DNA from 2 places in the Paenibacillus motobuensis genome. Region 2 is predicted to be linked to the other one. Evidence: riboswitches for the same ligand, from Rfam matches in the RefSeq annotation. Region 2 holds a riboswitch; the other holds the start of a gene.

Region 1 (12,289 bases), on a different contig from region 2:
GAGGTGTTGATCTCGATCGCTACATTGTGGTCGGCGATCACCTGCAATGTTTCATCGATCGCTGCAGTGGCGGGAATATCCGAGAAGGCGGGATAGTTGCCCTTCATGGCATCGATATGTCCGAGAATCTGGAACATTCCGGAGCGTGCCGAATCTCGGATCAATCCATAATAGGCTTCTTTGTCGGCAATTTGTTGTTTTGGACTGAGCCCCTTCCAGCGGTTCTTGTTGAAGATACTCACATTCTTGACACTATGCACAGAGCCGATCACATAATCAAACGGGTACTGACTTAGGATATCTCTATAAATCTCGACGTGCTCTGGGAAATAATCGGATTCGATACCAAGAAGAACATCGATTTTTCCTGCGAACTTCTGCTTGAGGGATAGCACTTCCTCAACATAGCCTGCAAATGCGGATTTGGCCATGGCAATGCGTGGATGAGCTTGATCCTCCTTACTCCCGAAGTAAGGGGTATGATCACTGATACCAATGACGGACAATCCGGCAGCGATTCCCGCTTCAATATAATCGGAGATGTTGCCATCGGCATGACCGCAGCGGAAATGATGAGTATGAAGATCAAATTTCATAATTAGGCTCCTTTCTTAGCTGTCTCAAGCTTGGGATTATTCTGAGCTAATAAAGTGGGTTTCAGGCATCCCTTTTAAATCACCGAGAAATTGCTGCATGGCGGAGTTAATATATCTACTGGACTTATAAATGACGCCAACGGGGTGAGTGACCTCCAGTTCAGGGATAGGGATTGTCTTCAAGCTTCCCTGGCGAAGCTCGCGCAGAATGGATTGCTTGGAGATGATAGCAGCCCCGAGATTAATCTCGATCATACGCTTTACTTCTTCACTGCTGGACAACTCCATGACGATATGAGGTTCAATGCCATGCCGCTTAAAAAGGTTGTCAACGAACATCCGTCCGACAGTATCCGGGGAGAGCATAATCAGTGGGACATCCTTCAATGTACCCAGTGTAGGCGCGGGCATACTAGCCAATGGGTGAAGCGGAGATACTGCCAATTCAAACGTATCGTAGTATAGCACTGAAGATAATACATGGGGATTATTCTCAATCAGATAGCCTATACCGATATCCACCAAACCTTGCTCCACGTTCTGATAAATAAGAGATGAAGGCATGGATTGGATCGTTGTCTTGATCATTGGAAATTGATCTTGGAAATAGGATAGAATCCGAGGCAATATCTGAATGGCGATAGAGGTCGTTGTGCCAAGCACAATATGCCCTTGAGGCGTATGCTCCATGTCGGATAGCTTCTGCTTCAGTTCTTCTACGATATCCAGAATTTGTTCCGCCTTCTCCAGGAATACCTGGCCGCGGTCCGTGAGTGTCACAGGCTGATTGCGGTCGACCAGGACGCTTTTGAATTCATCTTCTAAGCTTTTGATTTGCGCAGAGACGGCTGGCTGAGTCAGATTCAGCAATTCACCTGCTTTGCGGAAGCTTTTTGTTTTGGAAATGGTGATTAGTGTCTCCAGTTGACTGATGTTCATCCCACATCCTCCTTTCTTCCACCGTACTCCACAAGTCCGCTGAGTGCGGTCATAAATCTTATTATATTTATTTTAATAATTATAGGTGATTTTTATAGCCTAAGGCAATGATGGGGTGCTGACCTGTCTGTCTCGTGACAAAGATCTAGTTCATTCAGCATAATTCAATTTATAATGACTTATATCTGGTAATAAAGTATAATAAATTTAATCAAATTACGGGACTTTAGTATCGATTAACTTTCTGTGAAAAGGGGACCAAATAGTGAAAGCGGAAATGATAAATCCTTTTCTTGAGTCAGCTCGGTCTGTGATTGAACAAGTAGTACAGATTAGCCCTTCTACAGGCAATTTGGGGATTAAGGACGTAGTGCCTGCCCGGGATCAGATTTGGATTCAGATTGATATGAGTGGTCATTTTAGCGGTATGGTTGTCTTTGGACTACAGGAGAGCGTAGCTCTGCGGATCGTATCGGCAATGATGGGCGGGTTCGTATTAACGGAAATGGATGAGATGGGACAGAGCGCGATCTCAGAGCTTGGAAATATGATTAGCGGCAATGCGAGTACAATTTTGTCAAATCAAGGGATTGTTGTAGATATTACTCCACCCCGCGTCATCAAGACCGGGCAGAATGACCTACCGGTACGTAAGGCTTTATGTATCCCGTTATTAATGGAAGGGATTGGCGAACTGGATATACAAGTCATGGTTTCATGAGAGGTAGAGCCTGGCATATAATAGAAGCTAGGAGTTGAATAACCATGACGCTGAATAATAAAGTGATCGTTGTAACGGGAGCTTCTAGTGGTATCGGTGCATTGACGGCGCAGATGCTGTCGGAGCGGGGAGCAACGGTTGTGATCGCTGCGAGATCATTACATAAATTGCAGAGCGTAAGCACTGGAATGATGGGGCCTTGCCGAATGCTCGAACTCGATGTAAGTCAGGATGAATCGGTTCAGGCCGCTTTTGAACAGGTGATTAAGGAATTTGGACATATTGATTGCCTCGTTAATAATGCCGGCTACGGGAAGTTCGAATATTGTGAGGACATGCCTGTAACGGAGTTCGCAGAAATGATGAATGTGAACTATATGGGAATCGTACGCTGTACCAAGGCTGTGCTTCCCCATATGAAGAAAGCAGGAAGCGGAATCATTGTGAATGTGGCTTCCATGGCCGGGAAGCTTGGAACGTCCAAGTCAACGGCTTATTCGGCGACAAAGCATGCGGTGTTGGGCTTTAGCAATTCATTGCGTCAGGAGCTCCGCGAGCATGGAATTCAGGTCACGACGATTAATCCGGGACCGATCGACACTCCGTTCTTCAGCATTGCCGATCCAGAAGGTCATTACGTGAACAATGTGAAGTGGTTCATGATGAAGCCGGAACGGGTCGCCAAGGCGATGGTGTCAGCGATTGAGAAGCGGAAGGCAGAAGTGAATCTGCCAAGGATGGCGGCAGCAGGAATCAAGCTGTATCAGCTGTTTCCAAGACTTGCGGACCGCTTGAGCTATAGTATGCTGAATAAGAAATAAGTGAGCTATTGAGCCGGCTGGCAGCAGCCGGCTTTTGTATCTTGAAGCGACCATTTGTTGTGTTCTACTGTTATCGCATATAATGGAAATAATGACAAGGAAGAGGTTGTTTGCAAATTCACTATCTCTAACAAAATGATTTGAACAAGTATTTAATGATAAGGATGAAAAAAATGTCTAATACAACTTTTACAGGCCTCGGAATAGGCGAGAAACTTGCGGGGAAGCTAGCTGATTATGGAATTCAGCAGCCGACTCCGGTACAGGAGGAATGCATTCCGGCAGCTCTGGATGGCCGTGATGTGCTTGCCCAGTCCCAGACGGGCACCGGCAAGACATTGGCTTATTTGCTGCCAATGCTAGAGAAGATGACTCCTGATAAGACGCTGCAGGGTCTTATTCTTGCGCCTACGCAGGAACTGGCCATGCAGATTCAGCGCGAGGCTGAGAAATACGGGGAAGCGCTGGGAATTACAGTCCAAGCTCTGATTGGTGGTGCAGCGATTAAGAGACAGCTGGAACGGCTGCGTCTGCATCCTCAACTTGTGGTCGGTACTCCAGGGCGAATTCGCGAGATTGTTGAAATGAAGAAGCTTAAGCTGCATACCTTACGGACGGTCGTTGTGGATGAGGTTGACCAAATGTTCAAGCTCGGCGGGACGGCCGATGTAGAGCGGATTTTGCGCGGTACTCTCCGCGACCGACAGCTGCTGTTCCTGTCGGCAACGATTGACGAGCATATTCGCGCTCTGGCAGGGCGGGAAATGAAGGAGCCTATTGAGGTAGGCATCGAGCCGGAGCAGCGGACTTCGCGAAGTCTGGAGCATCTTTACTTCAAGTGTGAAGACCGGGATAAGATCGATATGCTGCGGCGGATTGTCCGTCACTTTAATCCCGAGCGGGCCATCGTATTTATTAACAATACAACCGATATCGCCGAGGTTGAGGCGAAGATGAACTATGTTGGCTTAAGTGCGGGAGCGCTCTATGGTGATGCGGACAAGACGGTGCGCAGCGTAACGCTGCGCCGGTTCAGGGAAGGCAAGATTCGCTTGCTCGTTGCCAGTGATGTCGCCGCTCGCGGCCTTGATGTCGAGAATCTGACATTGGTAATCAACCTTGATCCGCCGATTGATGCAGATCATTACGTTCACCGTGTCGGCCGTACTGGACGCATGGGGCGCTCTGGTCTGGCAGTCTCACTCGTCTCGTCCAAGGAAGAATTCATCATGCGTAAGTTCTCGCGTGAATTAGGTATCGAGATAACGCCGCGCAATTTATATAAGGGACAGATTGTTGAAGGTGACGCGTTTCCTGGAACGAGAAGCAGTGCGACTACTGGTAGACAAACAGCCAAAGGAAAAGAGCGGAGTATTGACTCAGCTCGTATCTCGGAGTCCGGACAGCCGAGACGTCCAGCCAAGGCCAAGGAGACCTCGGGGAACCGGCCGAGCAAGTCGGCGCCAGCTCCTGCCCGCAAGAAAGCCCGCGACCAGGATCGAAAGAATAAAGGGGCGCCGAAATGGCTTAAGGATAAGCAAAACAATCATTAATCCATGAATGTTAAAGGGGGGATTCATCGATGAGTGAGACACCCGTATTGCAAGTGGAGGAACTAAGCGGCGGTTACAGTATAGGACGTCCGGTATTACATGATGTTCAGTTCACCGTGAACAAGGGTGAAATGGTCGGCTTAATCGGTCTGAACGGTGCAGGCAAGAGCACGACGATGAAGCATATTCTGGGCCTGATGTCGCCTCACCGTGGCGGAATCACCGTCCAGGGGAAGACCAGGGGGGAGAATTCGGAGGCGTACCAATCTTCACTCGCTTTTGTACCGGAATCTCCGCTACTATACGAGGAATTGACGGTGCGTGAGCATCTGGAATTTGCGGCCAGAGCTTATAACGTATCAAAGGAAGATTATGAAGAGAGGGCAGCAAGGCTGCTGAAGCTCTTCAATATGGAGGAGAAAGCGGATAGCCTGTCCATGCATTTGTCCAAAGGGATGAAGCAGAAGGTCATGATTATGTGCGCCTTCGTAGCCAGACCGCCGCTCTATATCATTGATGAGCCGTTTCTGGGGCTGGACCCGCTGGGGATTCGCTCTTTGCTGGACTTCATGATGGAGATGCGGGCCCAGGGCTCGTCGATTCTGCTCAGCTCTCATATCTTGTCCACGATTGAGAACTATTGCGATCGCTTCATTGTGCTACACCGGGGGGAGGTCATCGCCCAGGGGACGCTTGCCGAGATTGCAGAGCAGGCCAAGCTGCCGGGGGCTGCGCTGGAAGACATTTTCTATTCTTTAGTTAAAGGCGGAGATTAGAAGATGGAACTTCAGGAGCTGCGCCGAAAGCGCAAATCTTCGTTTTGGAGCAAAGTGCTCCCGTTTGTGCCATATGTCATTCAGAGCGGCGTTGCCGTTCTGTTCTTATTGCTGTTGATCGCCTTTGCAGCCTGGTACACTAATTTTCTGCAAAATATCCCGCCAGGACTGCCGGTCCTGTGGATTATGCTGCTCTTGCTCGGTCCGATGACGGTTTTTTCCGGTTTTCGTACCTATATGCAACCGGCTGATATTATCTTTCTGCTACCGAGGGAAGCCGACATGAAGCAATATTTGTCGCCGGCCCACCGCAGCGGAGTTATCTACAAGCTGATCGGCTTATTTCTCATCTTAGTGCTTGTCTGGCCGTTATACATCCTCGGCGGAGTGGATGCCAAACCGCTCTGGATGGTCTTGCTCGTCCTGCTTTTGCTTAAGGTACTCAGTGCCTATGGATCTTGGCAGGAGCTTAGAATGACAACAGCCCGGGCCAGAATGGGCTATCGCCTGCTTCGTTGGTGCGTCATCCTTCTTATGCTGGCCGCCTGGTTATGGCAGCCCGCCTGGAAAAGCCTAATCTTTATGCTGCTAGTCAGCGTCAATTATGTATTGGCTCTGCGCTTCCCGATGAGGCATGCGGTGGCATGGGACAATCTGATCGAGGCGGAGAAGATAGGGGCGTCCAAAGTTATGATGTGGCTGGGATGGTTTGTTGAGGTTCCAGCTGACGGACAGAAGGTGATTCGAAGACGCTGGCTGTCTGCTGTAGGCAACAGAATGCCTTGGCAGCGTTCTACCGCGTACCGCTTCTTGATTACGAAGACGTTCATACGTAGTGAATTGTTAGGGATTGTAGCGAGATTGACATTGTTGGGGATGGTACTCACCGGCTGGAACGGTGCAAGCTGGATCGGGATCGGGCTGTATCTGTTCTTTACATTTCTGATCGCTACCCAGCTTACTTCACTGCACCAAATGCATGCTGATTCCCCGGCTACGGCCTTCTATCCGCTTCCAACTGGAGCCCATAAGACAGAGGCAATTCGCCTTGCATCGCGCTTGCTCTTGGTACTGACGGTTCTGATGTGGATTCCTCTAGCGGCAGCGTCGTGGATGGACAATTTAATGTGGGTCCTGCTGAGTCTTGTGATCGCTGTACTTATGGTATTTGGATTAAGATCTACCTGGATCAAGAAATGGAAAGACGAAGACGAATAATATAAGGAAGTTCAAAATGAACAATAGGCCAGCGGCGATATGCCGGCTGGCCTGTTGAATTACTTGAAGGTATGGTCGGGTTAGATAAATGTACGGCTAACAATGACAAGCAGGATAAAGAGCACGAGAATAACTCCAGTACTGGTCCACAGACCACCGAATCCGCCTCTTCCTTCTTCGATAACTCCGCTCATGTACAATTCCCCTTTCTGATTAAGAAGATAATTTATACAATGTATGGTATGACTATAGCCGGGAATGTGCTTGGGCGAATGTATCGGTGGTCTCCGTAAAAATGGATCTAAGCCTGTAGGTCCATAACCCCTTTGTAGATCAGATTGAACAAATCCTCAAGATTCTCTTCGCCGATGCAGGAGAAAGCGATTCGCAAATCGGTATCGCCAAGCGCGATCGTGCCGACGCCATACTCGCGAATCAGATGCTGACGCAGTGCTTCTGCATTTACCGTCTTTAGCTTCAGACACATAAAGTATCCGGAATTGAAGGGATAGTAATCCCACACATCTCCGTAGTTTCCACTATCGAGCAGCGTTTTCACCTTATTGGCGCGTATCTTCATGATCTGGAATTTCTCTTCCTTCTGCGCATGGAAATCAGGCGATTTGAGCGCTTGAAGGATGAAGGTCTGCGAAGGATGCGAACCGCTAGAGATCGTGGCGCGAATAATGCCTGTTGTCTTCTGCTCTAATGCGGCAAGGACATCAGCATTATCGTTCGCAAAGGTAATAAAGCCAACTCTGAAGCCCCATACATACTCTTCTTTCGTGGCTCCGTCCACCTTGATCGGAAGAATTCGCGGATGAAGACCAGCAAGCTTGCCGAACAGAGATTCTGTCATCGATTCTTCGAAGAACAAGCCGAAATAGGCGTCGTCCGTAACGGCAACGACATTGATACCGGCTTCGGCAGCTTCATGGATTGCAGACACGATCTCTTGGCCTTCCTTAGCTCCCGGTGTGTAGCCTGTCGGGTTGTTCGGGAAATTGAGGATAACGATCGCCTTGCCTTTGTCTCGTTGCGCTAGCAGAGCCTCGCGAAGGCCAGCACTGTTGAACTTCATATCTTCGGTGAAGAGGGGGTAGTTGATAATATGAGCATGGCGGCGGATGCCGAAGGTCAGCTCATAATTCTCCCAATTTTTATCTGGGTAAATGACGGCATCGCCTTCATCCACGAACAGATCGGCAACTACGCTCAGACCATGTGTAAGCGCATTAGTAACCACCGGGCTACCGAAGCTCTTACCGCCAATTGCAGGATTCTCCTCGATCATCTTCTCACGCCATAATTTACGCAATTCCGGTTTACCCGCAGGCGGTGCATAAGGGTATAAATCCTGCGGTTTATAGGCGGACAAGGTGTCTTGAATAGCTGCAAGATGCATAGGGATGCCATTCTCGGTTGCGATACCGATTGTCGCATTATACTTCTTAGCTCCTGCGGATGCTTCAGCCGATTGGCTCAGGATTCCTTCCTTCGGGAAATAAATCTCCTTACCCAACTGAGATAACATGTGATAAACATAGCTTTGCTGTAAGGTCTGGTTCAACTGCTCTGCAAGTGGATTCAGGCTCATTCTCGTTCCATCCTTCCGATCGTTTATTTTATTGTTTCTATAGTTAAGAAGTTCAAAAGGTCGGTTTTCAGCACCGAAGCTTATGCTTCCGATGTGCGTTTTTTCAAAACGCTTCAGCTGGATAAAGCTAGGGTCTGAGGAGCGGAGCTACACGTTTTCGTAGAAAACGACCTCAGAAGCATTTGCTTGTAGTTTGTACGTGAGCACCTGAGATGTTTCTGTAGGAAACATGACTTCGTAAGCATCTGCTTAGACCCGGCTGAATTCAAGATTCGATGTCGAGTTAACCTCTTGATTCACTTCGTGATCAAAAGCGACTGTTTTAGACTGCCTTACATTATATCATTTACAACATAAGCCGTCACGAATGATTTCCTTCTATTCCTCGGGGAAATAGGACAGTTTGAAGATGTTCAACAGGCAACAAAATGAGTATAATACTTACAAGTGTGTGTTCAAAAAGGTCGGTTTTCAGCACCGAAGCTTATGCTTCCGATGTGCGTTTCTTCGAACGCTACAGCTTGAATGAAGTTAGGGTCTGAGGAGTGGAGCTACACGTTTTCGTAGAAAACGACTTCGGAAGCATGAAATTCTATATCACAAGAAAACCTCCTCTGCGTCACGGTCGCTCAGCCTTGAATTTGCCTCGATTGGTTTTCTTATCAAAAGCGGACTTTTTGAACAACCTCTTACAAGAAATATTTTTTGGGGGGAGGGAAGGACATGCTTCACGTTTCACCATCATCTTTTATTCTGAAGCCGGCTTTTGCCAAAATTGTATGCGAACCTAACTGGAAGTGGCGCAAGCGAGATAAAGCGCTGGAGAACTATGATTTATTCTATGTGTGGAGCGGGGAAGGGAACGTCGTCCTGAACAACCAGCCCTTTCAAGTGAGTAAAGGAAGCTGCTTCTTGTTTCGTAAAGGCGATCATCCGACAGCGACGCATAATCCACAACGGCCACTAGTGCTTACATATATTCATTTTGACATTGATGAACCTGTAATGGAGGTGCCCAAATCTTATCGGGTACTGGACAATACCCTTGATTTTGAATATATGCTGTCTCGCTATGTACGCTTGTTCCTGGTAAATGCTTATGGAGCGGAGGAGGAGGCTCGCTTGATCCTGAAGCAACTTCTCATCTACTTGCTGCGCGAGGAGCGTGAGGTACCCCGGGAGAAGAAAGTGAGCAATCAGCTGGTCGAGGTCATCCATGAGGTGGCTAATTATGTTCTTCAGCATCCCGGATTGCCGCATAAAGTCGAGGATTTGGCCGCTCGGGCCGGATTATCAGCACGCTATTTTTCGATCAAATTCAAAGAGATTATCGGCATGTCCGTGCAGACCTATATCATCAAATGCAGGATTGACCGCGCACAGCATCTGCTCTTGCATGCAGGCATGAATGTAACTGAAGTGGCCGATGCTTTGGGGTATAGGGACATATTTTTCTTCAGCCGTCAATTCAAGCAGTATACGGGGAAAAGTCCTTCTGAAATAAGATGATCCGTACGGGATTGAAAATAAAGTTAACAAGAAATAACCTGAGTCGTACTCAGGTTATTTCTTGTCTAAACGATCAGTGACTCGACTCAGAATTGTGGAAATGTCCGAGCAGGGTCCCGACTTTGACTTTACTTCCCACGTCCAGGCCGGACAACGGATGGAAGTTCTTCTGCATCAGGAGAACCACGGTGGAGCCGAATTCAAAATAGGCCAGCTCATCGCCGCGCTCCCACTCTTTGGCGTCGTTATCGACATATTTGATGCTGCTGACATTCATGGCTCCGACTTTTACGACGGCGGTCTCCCCGTATTGATGGGAAATATATGTGATGAGCCGCTCGTTGCGGCTGAGTACAGAACGCATATTGGTCATGCCGAAGTCATTCACGGGATATACTCTTCCCGGTATGTGCTCGCTTTCCAGCTTGCGTCCACCGACAGGCACATGAATGCGATGATAGTCGGTTGGGCTGAGATAGAGCACATAGGCATAACCATTGCGGTAAGCCTCGCTCCTCGGTGAGTGGTTAAGCAGTTCATCAATGGAATAGTCCTGTCCTTTTACGTTCAGAATCGTACTGGATTGGATCTTTCCCATGGCAGTAATAAGCGCATCAACTGGGCTTACGACACCGCCTGGCTCCTGACAAATCGGGCGCATCCCCTGCTTGAGCCTACGCGTAAAGAATTCATTCAAAGTGCGGTATTCTTTGATTTCTTTCTCAGCTTCATCCAGGGTGATTCCATAAGCTTTAGCAAAGCGTGGAATGACGAACCTGCTCCATTTGGAATGGGAAAAGCGGCCAGTCAGCCGGCAAACCGATTTGCGCGAGGATAGCTCTGTCATCCATATCATCCATTTGGTAGCCAATTGTTATTTCCTCCCATAGGTGAAGGGCAGTTGGAACTGCCGCAATCTACTTTCGTTATCTTGACATAGAATAAGAGTGAAAGCAATAAATATAAAAATATTGTAATTGATGCTTGCGAACTTGGAAACATGTGGTGTATTGTAATGTTAATTGCATAGGGATACGGGGGCTTGAGTGAATCAGGCTGAGATGGCAGCATACTCCGCTGCAGACCGTTAATCTGATCTGGATAATGCCAGCGTAGAGAATCTATCGTCCTGTTCATGCTTATTTTGTGGACTCATCATGTCTGCATACTGGGACTATACAACCGACTGAGCTTATTCAGCCGGTTTTTTTGTTGTTCTCTAGACGGAATATCCCCGCAATAAATTTATTAAGGAGTGATAGGTAATGGTAGAGGTCAACTTGCAAGAGGGAAAAAAAGGACTGAAGCTTAGCGATCTTCTGGTGACGGTGCTAATCTCGGTCGTACTCGGAGTAGTGTATCATTTGTGGAGCTCGGTCTACGGACTCCTATCTCCGCTGTTCTTTCAGGCGGATGAACTGGTGTACGGCATGTGGTTCATCGCTTCGACACTTGTATTTCTATTGATTCGCAAGCCGGGTGTGGCGCTGATTGCCGAAGTTGCAGCCGCGCACGTAGAGGTTCTATTCGGCAGCGCTTGGGGAATTCAGCTGCTTGTCTATAGTCTGCTTCAGGGGCTTGCCGCAGAGCTCATATTTGCAGCATTCCGCTACCGTAATTTCTCCGCGCCAGTTGCGGGTCTGGCAGGTCTTGCTGCATCGATTGGCTCGCTGATTCCGGACATTTTCTATGGATATGTTGGAGATTATGCGCCGTGGATGTTCATTGCCAAATATTCGATGCGTGCCGTCAGCTCGGTCGTAATCGCTGGGTTCCTGGCCTACAGCTTGGCCAAAGCAGTCGAGCGAACAGGGGTAACCAATCTGCTTCGTCCTGTCGAATCCAAAGATCTGGCGGCGTTGGATGATTAATGATGAACACATCTTATGCAAATGTGATTGCAGAGTCTGATATTGAGGTTGGTGAGCAAGCGTCTGTGGTACCCGATATCATTTTGGGGGTGCAAGACCTTCGTCTGAAGTTCCCAGAGGAAGCTGCATTCGTATTCAAGGACTTGTCCCTCTCAGTCCGGCGCGGTGAGAAGGTGCTATTGCTAGGACCCAGCGGCTGCGGCAAGTCTACTTTGCTCCAGGTGCTGAGCGGGATCATGCCTGAGATGGTCGAGGTACCGATGCGGTTTAAGGAGAGAATCGTTCCTGAATCGAGAGGCGTGTTGTTTCAGGATCCGGATACGCAGTTCTGTATGCCCTACATAGATGAAGAACTGGCCTTCGTGCTGGAGAATCTATGTATTCCCAGGGAAGAGATGGAGACACGGATGAGGCAGGCTCTGGATCAGGTAGGCTTGTTCTTTGAGGATCTACATGTTCCGATTAATTCACTGTCGCAAGGAATGAAGCAGCGACTGGCGCTTGCTTCGGTGCTTCTTGCCGATCCTGAAGTCCTGTTCTTGGATGAGCCTTCCGCATTGCTTGATCCCGAAGGACGCAAGCAGATATGGGAGGCCATTCATTCTATCGCTGAAGGGCGAACGCTAGTTATTGTTGAGCATCGGATTGAAGAAATGATTGGGCTTGTGGACAATGTAGTACTGTTTGG
Region 2 (12,289 bases):
GGAAGTTTTTGTTTCTAATTAAACATTGACATCTAATAAACAGGCTATATTGTAAGCAAATGTGGAAGCTACGAAATAAGAGAAGCCTGCTGACCTTAATTGGGTTAGCGGGCTTTTTTTACATATTAATGATCTCACATATTGATTATCTTGCTGGAAGAGGCATATAATACAAACATATGTTCCTATATGGGGTGAGAGTAATGTTAAATGATCTGGAACGCAAGGTACTTCGAATTCTGTACAACTTCTCAACGCAGCGGCACCGAATGCCGACGAAGCCTGAGTTAGAACGCACGACTGGCCGTCAATACCGGGATATTAAATCCGCTCTGGATGTGTTAGTACAGGAGAGGTATATTTTCTGGCCGGATAACCCTCGACTTGATACGATTGTGATCCTGGAAGGATGGGAACGGGATGCATTTATTCCTAAATCCAAGCCAACTATATTTGAGTAACATCGATTCTATGGACTATCGCTAACGGTAGCTAATGAAGGTAGAATCGGGATTAAGAATTGCAAAACTAAAATGTATTGTATATGCTTGTTTCATCTAGAAACTGTTGGCTCCAATGAGATTAAGGGCATTAGAGCAGCACAATTACTAAGTGGGAGGATTTCATAATCATGAGTACATCACAGTTTTTTGCCAGACCACAGCTTGCTGATTGTGTGCCTGACCTAGTTGCTACGGCGCGGGGAGATAAGAAGGCTACACTGGTTATTAAAAATGCGAAGCTGGTCAATGTATGTTCTGGAGAGATTCAGGATGGTATATCGATCGGTGTTCAAGGCAGCCGGATTGCCTTCGTAGGGGCGGATGCCAGCCATATGATCGGTGCAGATACGAAGATCATCGATGCTGCCGGACGTTATGTCGCTCCTGGTTTGCTGGATGGTCATTGTCATATTGAGAGCAGTCAGATCACACCAACCCAATTCGCCAGAGCCGTGCTTCCAAAGGGTACGACGGGCGGATTTTTTGATGCTCATGAGATTACAAATGTATTGGGACTACCTGGGCTAAGACTCATGTTGGACGAAGCCAGACAAACCCCGCTTGCTGCTTATATGCAGGTTGCTTCATGCGTTCCGTCTACAGGCCCGGATATGGAGACGGCAGGCGCTGAGATCGGCCCGGCAGAGGTTGCTGAAGCCTTCACTTGGGGTCCTGATATGATCGCTTTGGGCGAAGTCATGAACTTCCCGGGCGTGGTATTCGGAGACGAGAAGATGATTGGAGAGATTCAGGCTACGCTGCGTGCTGGCAGAGTAGCGGACGGACACTATACGTGGCCGGTGGATGACTGGAGAATATCTGCTTATGCGGCTAGCGGAATTACTGGCTGCCATGAGAGCGTGAACGCCGAGGATGTTATTGAGCGTGTCAGAAGAGGCATGTACGCCAAGATGAGACGCGGTTCGGCCTGGCATGATGTCGCCGAATCGATTAAGGCTCATACAGACTATGGCATTGATACGCGCCGCATGATGCTCGTCACAGACGATCGCAGCCCGGAATCTCTCGTCGATGAAGGACATATGGACTTTGTAGTCCGTCATGCGATCTCGCAAGGCGTGCGTCCAGTAACAGCTTTCCAGATGGCAACGATCAATACGGCAGAACGCTTTGGGGTTGCCCGGGATGTAGGCACTATTACGCCGGCTTCCATCGCTGACATCATCATCCTTGATGGTAATCTGGCCGACGTGAACGTTGTAATGACGATTGCGGCTGGACAAGTTGTGGCTGAGAACGGCAAGATGACCGTAGAATTGCCTGAGTTCGAATATCCGCAGGAGGCTATCAATTCGGTACACCTTACTCGTGCGGTGACTGAACAGGACTTTGTTATCGAAGCCCCAATCCAATCCGGCGAATTGACGGCGCGAGCTATCGGTGTACGCGAGAACCATGTGGATACGACGGAAGACCTCGTGTCTGTACGGATCGAGAATGGACAGGTTGCGCTTAAGGTAGAGGATGGCATCTCCAAACTGGCGGTCATCGAGCGTCACAAAGGAACAGGCAACAAGACGGTGGGGCTGGCATCGCGCGTTGGCTTCAATGTACCGGCTGCGATCGCAACGACTGTTGCTCATGACTGTCATAATGTGATGATCATCGGGAATTCCGATGCTCTGATGGCCCAGGCTGCGAACGCCGTAGCAGAAATGCAGGGCGGTATCGCTGTCGTCACCGAAGACAAGATCGTCAAGCTGCCGCTGCCAGTGGCTGGACTGATGTCGAATGCGCCGTTCGAGCAGGTTGCCGAGCAATCTCGTGCGGTAAGCCAGGCGTTGTATCAGGCAGGCTGCACGATGAACTATGCGTTCATGACCTTGTCACTGCTGGCGCTGGTTGTTATTCCTGAACTGCGTATCTCCGATCTCGGTCTGTTCAAGATGACAGAGCAGGGCTTTGTGAAGGTTCCTTTGTTCATCGAAGAGCAATAAGACAGCCATCAGGGATTGTCACTATTTGACATAAGTCTGCTGCCATAGTTAAATAATAAGTAATTGAATAGGAAATCCACTAGGGGAGTCGTGATAACGACTGAGACAAGATAAATCTTGGACCCTTTGAACCTGATCTAGTTAGCACTAGCGTAGGAAAGTGGAGCCGGACTGAATTGCTATAGCTATATTTGTTAAAGTGACAGGCCGCTCCATATCCGGAGCGGCCTTTTTGCTGTGTAAATCCGACCGAGATTTGCAGCTGTATTTGATATATTCGTGCAAATCAAGGGGTTCCATCAGCCCACACAGGGGATTTCTTCATTCAAGAGGTATGCAAGTTGAACAAATGAAAACTTAGAGAGTAGGGAAGAAGTTCAACTTTTAAAAAATTTGGAGGTGGAGATCATGAGTTTTACGAGACAGCTTCGTCAGCAGGCAGATCCTATTTTTCAAGCTATTTATGAACATCCATTTGTACGTGGGATCGCCGACGGGAATTTGAAGAAGGAGCAGCTGATCCATTATGTGAAGCAGGATTTTGAGTATTTGAACGCCTTTATGCGGATATATGGCATTGCCATATCCAAGAGCCGTACGCGTGAGGAGATCGAGATGTTCAACGAGCAGATCAACTTCGTGCTTCATAGCGAAGTGCACCCGCATAACAATTTTTGCCGCGTGGCTGGTGTTACTTATGAGGAACTCCAGGGCTTTCCGCTCGCGCCCTCGGCACATCACTATACCCGCCATATGCTAACCGTTGCGCATGAAGGAAGCCTGGGTGAGATTGTGTCCGCATTGCTGCCTTGTCCCTGGACGTATATCGAAATTGGTCAGCGTCTGCTGGAGGAAGTCAAACCGGATGAATCGCATCCGTTCTACGATTGGATCGATTTCTACGGTGGGGGAATGTCGGATCTGACCGAACGATTCTGCCGTTATGTAGATGACTGGGCTGAGCGTGTGACCGAAGCCGAGCGGCTGCGGATGAGAGAGCATTTTCTACTGAGCTGCCAACTGGAATATATGTTCTGGGATATGGCCTTCCGCCAGGAAGAATGGCCGGTTGCCATGGATTTGGGAATCGAGGCTATGGGCCGGAACTGAACGGGTACAAGAGCAGAATTGGGTATGTATGTGAGCTGGAAGCCGTGTGGGCATAGTAGGTTGAAACTGCTATTCAGCGAATCGGAGCTTTGGTATGCGAGCCGGGAATAATCTGGCCTGGCCTGATCCACCGAAAAGCGGAGTGAACTACGAAGTTGTTGTAGCATCAGATCTCAGATGGGAATGATGCAGAAATAAAATTTGGGAATGGGGTTGATCTAGAATGAGTACACTCGAACAGGATATTGCTGCACTCTTAACTAAGGTACAGAAGGCACGGCCGCTCGTACATAATATGACGAACGTGGTCGTTACCAATTTCACCGCGAATGGTCTGCTTGCGCTTGGCGCTTCGCCAGTGATGGCTTATGCCCGGGAGGAGGTAGCGGATATGGCCAAAGTGGCTGGTGCACTGGTACTGAATATTGGCACGCTGTCGACTGAGCAGGTGGATGCAATGATCATCGCCGGGAAGTCAGCCAACCTTCATGGAGTTCCCGTATTGCTGGACCCTGTAGGTGCGGGGGCGACCCGTCTTCGTACGGAGTCAGCTCAGCGAATTCTGCGTGAGGTGAAGATTGCCCTAATTCGCGGCAATGCTTCGGAGATCGCCAATCTAGTCGGTGAGGTCTCGGAGATTAAAGGAGTAGATGCGGCTGAAAGCAGTGCGGGAGCAAATGCGGAAATCGCGCTCCGGGCGGCCCGTCAATTCAATGCAGTAGTAGCCATTACTGGCAAAGAGGATGTCATAGCCGATGGGGCTAACTACCGGATCATCAGCGGCGGAGATGTGCTACTGACCCAGGTGACCGGAGCTGGCTGCTTGCTGACATCTGTGCTGGGGGCTTTCGCAGCGGTCGAGCGGGATATGATGCTTGCGGGCACGGCGGGATTGGCTTATTACGGTGCGGCCGCAGCTCGTGCTGCGGAACGGACCGCCCCGTTAGGTCCGGGCAGCTTCCAGGTTGCTTTCCTGGATGAACTGGCCAAGCTTCACCCTCATTCGGTGAAGGGGTATGCAGCTATAGCTGAGGCGAGTAGCATGGCTGCCGGAGGTGAATCAAGATGAGTATACCTAGAGCTCTGACGATCGCCGGTTCGGATAGCGGCGGTGGTGCCGGAATTCAGGCCGACCTCAAGACTTTTCAGGAGTTGGATGTGTTCGGGATGTCGGCGATCACCGCGATTACAGTTCAGAATACGATCGGTGTTGAGAAGGTGTATCCATTGCCGCCTGAGGCATCGGCCGAGCAGATCAGCGCGGTAGGTTCGGATATCGGCGTCGATGCGCTCAAGACAGGAATGCTCTTCAATGCGGAGATTATTGAACAGGTTGCGGGACAGATTGCCAGCTTCGGCTGGCGAAATGTTGTCGTTGATCCGGTGATGATCGCCAAAGGCGGGACATCGCTGCTGCTCACCGAAGCGATTCAGGCGATGAAGGAGCATTTGCTCCCGCTTGCCCTGATCATTACGCCGAATATTCCAGAGGCGGAAGTGCTGTCCGGCATTCAGATCCGTACGATGGAGGATCGTCGCGAAGCTGCGAAGCGTATCTCCGAACATGGAGCGCGAACCGTGGTCATCAAGGGCGGTCATGATCAAGGGGAGCGAGTAATAGATCTGTTGTACGATGGCTGCGTATTTACAGAACTCGCTGGTAGACGTATCGAGACCAAGCATACGCACGGAACCGGCTGCACATTCTCGGCCGCAATCGCGGCTGGCCTGGCAAAGGGGCTGACCGTAGAGCAGGCTGTTGAGGAGGCGCGCGCCTTCATCCAAGCGGCGATTGAGGACACGCTGGAGCTGGGGCAGGGTCATGGACCAACCAATCATTGGGCCTACTGTCGAAGGAGGGTACAAGTCTGGTGAATGAAGATGGGACGTCTGTCGAGGCAATCGCTGGCGAAATCGTTCGTGGATACATGCGGGAGGAACCGCGAGAGAAAGATGGAATGGGGAAAAGCAAGCAGGAGGTTAACAAGCTCAAGTCAGTGAATCAGGGCTTAATAGACAATGGTACGGAGGAAAATAGAGAATGTGTTGGAATACACGGAAGAATCTCCTCCGACCGAATGCGTGAGTATTTGCAGCTCTATTTGGTCGTAGGTTCTGTAGACTGCAAAGAAGATCCCGTCAAGGTCGTGAGTGAGGCGCTGGAGGGCGGAGCCACGCTCGTTCAGTTTCGGGAGAAAGGGCCCGGAAGTCTGACGGGGGAAGCCCGGCTGGAGCTGGCCGGGCGGCTGCGGGCCCTGTGCCACAGCGCGGGAGCTCTGTTCATCGTCAATGACGATGTGGAGCTGGCGCTGGCGGTGGATGCCGATGGGGTTCACATCGGCCAGGAGGATGAGGCGGCGGACTGCGTGCGCGCCCGTATCGGTGAGCGGATACTGGGGGTATCCGCGATTACGGCCTGCGAGGCAAGGTCCGCCATCCACCAGGGGGCCGATTACCTCGGTATCGGCCCGATCTATCCGACGAGCTCCAAGAAGGATGCTCGTGCTGTGCAGGGCCCGCAGGTGCTTAAGACGCTGCGGGCCCAGGGCATTGCCGCGCCGATCGTCGGCATCGGCGGGATTACCGCGGCGCGTGCGGCGGAGGTCGTGTCCGCCAGAGCGGATGGTGTCGCCGTGATCTCGGCGATCACCCAGGCGGACGACGCCCAGGGCGCCGCGGCCACGCTCAAGCGCGAAGTGCTTCGCGCTCTAGCAAGCTCGAGCTCAGCCTCAGCCTCGCAGGGTTCAGAGGCATAGCGGCTTTTTGCTAACGACAAACTACAGAACGCTATTTCCGCCAAAACAGCGGCAAAATATATTGTAAAAATCTAACGGACATAACTGTCCCTTAGAGGGGAATTTTCCGATATTCTGATGTCTAACAGACATAAGTGACCGTTACAATATGAAAATACCCTTTTGCCGCTGGTTGGCAGTGTTTAAGAGACATAAGTGTCCGTTAGAATTGGACGACGGAGGGTTTTCGCTTCTAACGGTCATCGTTGTCCGTTACAAATCGAATTATTGGGTGCGCACTTCTCCCTGTGTACACGGTGATTGTCAACCCGCAGGGGACGGATCTAACAGACATAACTGTCCCTTCGGGGGATTTTCGAAATTATATGTCTAGCGGACACCCCAGTTCCTTAGGAAGGAAGTTTCGGACGCTTTGATCCCTGACGAGCCCGGTTTTATTACAATTTGGGTCAGCCGCTTATGCAACCAAATAGCGATACCACGTTTCGTTAGAGGCGGCATACAGCACAATAGATCAGATCATCATCAGGATGTATCAGGACGTCACAATAGGGCCTTCTTCGGAAGTAGAACACTACCGGAGAGGCCCTATTTTTGTGCCGGGATTAGAATGGACAGGTGCATTGATCATCATACTTAGCCCCCGATTAGCCTATTTGAGATATCGCATAGAGTGCGATATATTGACTGTATTCACGGACGATCTGTACAGGGGGATGCTAGTAATCATGTTAGATATATTAATCGTTGATGATGATCGGCATATTCGCGAGCTGGTGGGCTATTATTTGCAGAAAGAGGGATATCGGGTGATCGAGGCTGCGGATGGCAATGAGGCCTCAGAGCTTCTCTTCTCCCGGAACATTGACCTTGCCATCGTAGATGTCATGATGCCCGGTAAGGACGGATTTCAACTATGCGAGGAAATCAGACGGTATTATGATTTTCCGGTTATTCTGTTGACGGCCAAGGATCAGCTGGCCGATAAGGAGCGTGGGTTCTCGGTAGGGACCGATGATTATTTGACGAAGCCTTTTGAACCGCAGGAGCTGTTATTTCGGATCAAAGCGCTGCTCAGACGCTATCAGATGGTGAGCGCGGAGTCAATCAAGCTCGGAGACACGATCATGAACCGTAAAGGATACGAAGTACATTGCAAGGGCAAGCAGCTTATGCTGCCTTTGAAAGAATTTGAACTGCTATTTCAGTTGGCCAGTTATCCGGGGCGAATCTTTACGCGCGAGGAGTTGATCGAGCTGATCTGGGGCATCGATTTCAACGGGGATGACCGTACAGTGGATGTTCATATCAAAAGATTGCGCGACCGCTTCAAGGACAATCAAGATATCATCATTACTACGATGCGGGGCGTTGGCTATAAGCTGGAGGCGGCCAGCTCATGAGATCGCTGTACATCCGTATTTTGTTCACGTCGATTCTTGTTATTCTTGTCAGCAGCATCACGGCCTTTATCGCTTCGAACATTTATTATCAGCACAAGCTGAAGCCGTATAACGACCAGAAGATCAGTAAGATGGCCGAACAGATTCAAGCTTTCTACGAGACGAACCGCGAGGTTAATCTGAGTGACTATCTGACGCATGTTGGCGATCTCGGCTATCAGCTATACATTGTGAACGAGCAGGGAAGCGGTTATTTCTACGGAGGGTCGTTCCGCGGAACAGAACTGGATCAGCAGGTGGTTAAGAGCGTCATTGACGGACAAGTCTATCACGGGATTGCGAATTTCCCTCCAGGATTGTTCATTACCGGGTTCTTCGACAATGATCTGAAAAATACAATTGGCGTTCCACTCAAGACGGCCGAGGATTCCTTCGCGCTATTTATCCGCCCTAATGTAGAGGTGCAGTTCGGGGAATTGCGGAATTTCTTCGCTATCATTCTGGTCCTCACCATCGCGATGAGCATCCTTCTGTTCGTATTTAATACGCGTTGGGTCGTTCACCCGATCATCAAGCTAACGGAAGCGACCAAAATGCTGGCCCAAGGGAAGTACAATTTCAAGCTGGATTTGAAAAGAAAGGATGAGATCGGCGAGCTGGCCAATCGCTTTACCCATATGACGCGAAGTCTAGAACAGTTGGAAGAGATGCGGCAGGAGTTCGTCTCCAACGTATCGCATGAGATGCAGTCGCCACTTGCCTCTATCCAGGGCTTCTCACATACGCTGCTTCATGCAGATTTACCGGAAGAGCAGCGGCGTCATTACTTGTCCATTATCGAGGACGAGAGCAAGCGGATGTCGCAGATAAGCAAGCAGCTGCTCATGCTGGCCTCACTGGAAAAGGAGGAAGCAATCCTGGAGAAGAGCAGCTTCGATGTTGGCGATCAGATCCGGCAGGTCCTGTTCATGACCGAATGGAGCTGGCGCGAGAAGGAATTGGCTATCGATATGGACCTCCCCTCTATCATGATCTATGCCGATAGCAGACTTATGCAGCAGGTGTGGATTAATTTACTTACGAACAGCATCAAATATACTGAAGAAGGTGGCACGATCTTCGTTCGTCTGAAGCCGCACGATGACTGTGTCGTTGAGGTAGAAGATACGGGGATCGGCATTGCCGCGGAGGATATCTCGAATATTTTTCAGAGATTCTATCGCGCGGACAAGACGAGAAGCCGCAAGGAAGGCAGCAGCGGTCTGGGGCTCGCGATCACGAACAGAATCATCACTATGCACGGTGGACGAATTGAGGTAGAGAGTGAGCTTGGCAAGGGATCAGTATTTCGTGTTATTTTGCCGATGAAGTAATTGTTGTTCATATTGTGTTCATATTCCAGCCCTATAGTTATTTGCATAAAGAGATCAACTTATAGGATAGGAGATGAACACAATGTTTCTAGCAATTCGAGAGATGAAGCATGCCAAGACGCGCTATTTGCTCATTTCACTCATTATGGTTCTCATTGCTTTTCTCGTTCTGTTTGTAACTGGGCTGGCGCAGGGGTTATCTTACGCTAATGCGTCATCCATTCAAAATATGAAGGCGGACTATATAATTCTTCAGCAGGATGCGGATCACCGCTTGAACCGTTCGATGATCACAGAAGATACCTGGAAGCAGATCCAGCAGGCATCCAGCGATCAACAGGACGTCGAATTAAATCCACTAAGCGTCAAAATGACCTCAATCGCCAAAGTGGACGACACCAAGAAAATTGACGCAACCTTCTTCGGTGTTGATCCGGAAGGCGCGCTGGCCCCGGCTATCACGGAAGGGCGGTTGATGGCTGCCGGAGCGGACAATGAAGCGGTCGCTGACAAGACTTTTGCTGATAAGGGACTTAAGCTTGGAGACATGATCGAGGATCAGGCATCGGGGCAGCAATATGAGCTCGTGGGCTTCACGGAGGGCCAATCCTACAGCCATACTCCTGTCATTCTGATGAGCTTCAAAGGACTGGAAGCAACCGAGGCCGGCAGGCCAGCCACTGTGGAGAGCGCAGCATATAATGCGGTTGCCCTGAGCGGCAGCAAGACGATTGCGGATCAGATCACCAGCGAGGTGCAAGGCATTGAAATCGTGAATAAAGATACGGCGCTGAAGGGAATCCCGGGTTACCAGGAGGAGCAGGGCTCTCTGCTTATGATGATTGCGTTCCTGTTCATAATCGCTGCCTTCGTGCTGGCTGTCTTCTTCTATGTTATTACGATCCAAAAAATGAATCAGTTTGGTGTTCTCAAGGCAATTGGCGCCAAGAATAGTTATCTCGCTCGCAGTCTGGTGCTGCAGGTGCTGACTTTATCGTTGGTCTGTCTCACTATCAGTATTTTGCTGACCTATGGCGTCGCTATGGTGCTTCCAGACAGCATGCCGTTCCAATTGAATTCGTCGGTGGTTGCCGGATGTGCGGTATTATTCATCGTGGTGTCCTTACTGGGCTCGCTGTTGTCCTTGTACCGCGTTGTTAAGGTAGATGCGATTGAAGCGATTGGGAGGGCGATGTAAATGAGTACAGTAATGAATAGTGCGACAGATTACTTGAATGAGCAAATCGACAATAGTGAAAATAGTGCTGCTAAGATTGCAGGTGCGCGAGGCGCTGCCACGAATACCAAGCTGCTGCTGCAAAATATCAGCAAGCTGTACGGTGACGGGGACACCTCTGTGAAGGTGCTGGATCAAATTTCGCTAGGGGTCAAGGCAGGCGAATTTGTCGCTCTCGTGGGACCTTCGGGCGCGGGAAAGAGTACCTTCCTCTCGATTGCCGGAGCGCTATTGTCGCCGACCAGCGGACAAATCTGGATCGGCGATCAGGAGATTAGCCAACTGCCTGAGAAGAAGTTGAACCAAATCCGGCTCGACAAGATTGGCTTTGTCTTTCAATCAGCCAACCTGATCCCTTATCTCACGGTCATCGATCAATTGATTCTGATTGGTGAATTAGCCGGCAAATCACGCAAGGAATCACACGCCAAGGCAGAGAAGCTGCTGCGTGAGCTTGGTCTGGGACATCGCTTGAAGCATTATCCAGACAGCTTGTCTGGCGGCGAACGTCAGCGTGTGTCCATCGCCCGGGCATGGATGAATGACCCGGAGATCATTCTCGCGGATGAGCCGACGGCCAGTCTGGACTCGGAGAGAGGCAGAGCCGTCGTAGAGATGCTGGCGGATGAAGTGAAGCAGCGCGGCAAGGCAGCGGTTATGGTCACTCACGACCAACGGATGCTCGATCTATGTGATCGCATCGTGTATATCGAAGACGGCAAGCTGTCGGAGAGATAGCTGTAACAGTTATTCACTCGGGGCTTTGGCTAGTCTGCATATGGCTTCTTCTAGGGGACGTCTCAAAGGTCGATCATCCGACCCGGAGACGCCCTTTTTGTGTGTCCAAACATGTGGATATATCCAGGTTTTCGAACCGGATTCAATGGACAATATTGACCGTTAGCGTGGATCCATGGATACGCCTCCCTTGTAATGGACACTTATGTCCGCTACAAGAGGATAATGGATCAGGACGCCGCGTTTTTCCCTCTAACGGTCATTTTTGACCACTAGGATAGCGAAGTGGCTTCTTAGTTGCTCTAACGGTCATTTTTGACCCCTGGATAGATGCGATCAGGCTGATTTTAGAATTTCTATGTGATTTCCACGTCTATCTAAACATGCTTTTGCTGTTGAAATGCTCATGCCAGGCTTGTGACCGGAAAATCCTGATAGAAATGCACGAATATCACAATGAGATATTGACATTGAAAATTAGGATATTTAATATAAAGTTATGTGTTAGCACTCTGGAGGTATGAGTGCTAAGAGGGGCAATATGGAATTTTAACAGTGTGATCCTAACGATAATATTGAAGGGAGATTATTCATTCATGGCTAAGAAAGAGTTCAGAGCAGAATCCAAAAGATTGCTGGAAATGATGATTAATTCCATCTACACGCAAAAGGAAATATTTCTGAGGGAATTGATCTCCAATTCGAGCGATGCGATTGACAAGATTTATTACAAAGCTTTGACCGATGATAACCTGGTCTTTAACAAAGACGATTACTATATTAAGCTCGCGGTGGATAAAGAGAACCGTACCCTGACCATCTCCGACACAGGTATCGGGATGACGAAGGAAGAACTGGAGAATAACCTGGGGATTATCGCCAATAGCGGTTCTTTTGCTTTCAAGAATGAGAATGAATCGAAAGATGGACATAACATTATCGGCCAGTTCGGCGTAGGCTTCTATTCTGCATTTATGGTAGCCGATGACGTTACTGTTATCAGCCGTGCTCTGGGCAGCAGCGAAGCCTATCAATGGCATTCTGCTGGTGCAGATGGTTACACGATCGAGGCTTGTGAGAAGGATAATGTCGGTACCGAAATTACACTTAAGATTAAGCAGAATACGGAAGATGAGAATTACGACGAGTATCTCGAAGAATATCGTTTGAGATCGATCATCAAGAAGTATTCCGACTTCATCAGATACCCG

The links. A riboswitch is a leader RNA that binds a small molecule or an ion and turns the genes downstream of it on or off. The one in region 2 is predicted to bind thiamine pyrophosphate.
Region 1: it holds a riboswitch for thiamine pyrophosphate, as region 2 does, so the genes downstream of both, ABD014_RS15310 (ECF transporter S component) here and tenA (thiaminase II) in region 2, are expected to answer to the same signal.

Annotation. Positions count from the first base shown of each region.
Region 1 is NZ_BAAACX010000013.1:128,675-140,963, reverse strand. Features, by position in the region: gene ABD014_RS15365 (histidinol-phosphatase) at 1-596, opposite strand, end outside; gene ABD014_RS15360 (LysR family transcriptional regulator) at 633-1,535, opposite strand; gene ABD014_RS15355 (chemotaxis protein CheX) at 1,801-2,256, shown strand; gene ABD014_RS15350 (SDR family NAD(P)-dependent oxidoreductase) at 2,301-3,077, shown strand; gene ABD014_RS15345 (DEAD/DEAH box helicase) at 3,251-4,630, shown strand; gene ABD014_RS15340 (ABC transporter ATP-binding protein) at 4,660-5,406, shown strand; gene ABD014_RS15335 (ABC transporter permease) at 5,410-6,624, shown strand; gene ABD014_RS15330 (sporulation protein YjcZ) at 6,705-6,818, opposite strand; gene ABD014_RS15325 (aminotransferase class I/II-fold pyridoxal phosphate-dependent enzyme) at 6,926-8,215, opposite strand; gene ABD014_RS15320 (helix-turn-helix domain-containing protein) at 8,945-9,730, shown strand; gene asd (archaetidylserine decarboxylase) at 9,804-10,601, opposite strand; TPP riboswitch at 10,755-10,866, shown strand; gene ABD014_RS15310 (ECF transporter S component) at 10,996-11,601, shown strand; gene ABD014_RS15305 (ABC transporter ATP-binding protein) at 11,601-12,289, shown strand, end outside.
Region 2 is NZ_BAAACX010000008.1:129,650-141,938, forward strand. Features, by position in the region: gene ABD014_RS08760 (hypothetical protein) at 1-18, shown strand, start outside; gene ABD014_RS08765 (hypothetical protein) at 204-461, shown strand; gene ABD014_RS08770 (adenine deaminase) at 632-2,461, shown strand; TPP riboswitch at 2,533-2,637, shown strand; gene tenA (thiaminase II) at 2,870-3,571, shown strand; gene thiM (hydroxyethylthiazole kinase) at 3,795-4,640, shown strand; gene thiD (bifunctional hydroxymethylpyrimidine kinase/phosphomethylpyrimidine kinase) at 4,637-5,446, shown strand; gene thiE (thiamine phosphate synthase) at 5,623-6,327, shown strand; gene ABD014_RS08795 (response regulator transcription factor) at 7,056-7,730, shown strand; gene ABD014_RS08800 (sensor histidine kinase) at 7,727-9,103, shown strand; gene ABD014_RS08805 (ABC transporter permease) at 9,186-10,301, shown strand; gene ABD014_RS08810 (ABC transporter ATP-binding protein) at 10,302-11,078, shown strand; gene htpG (molecular chaperone HtpG) at 11,675-12,289, shown strand, end outside.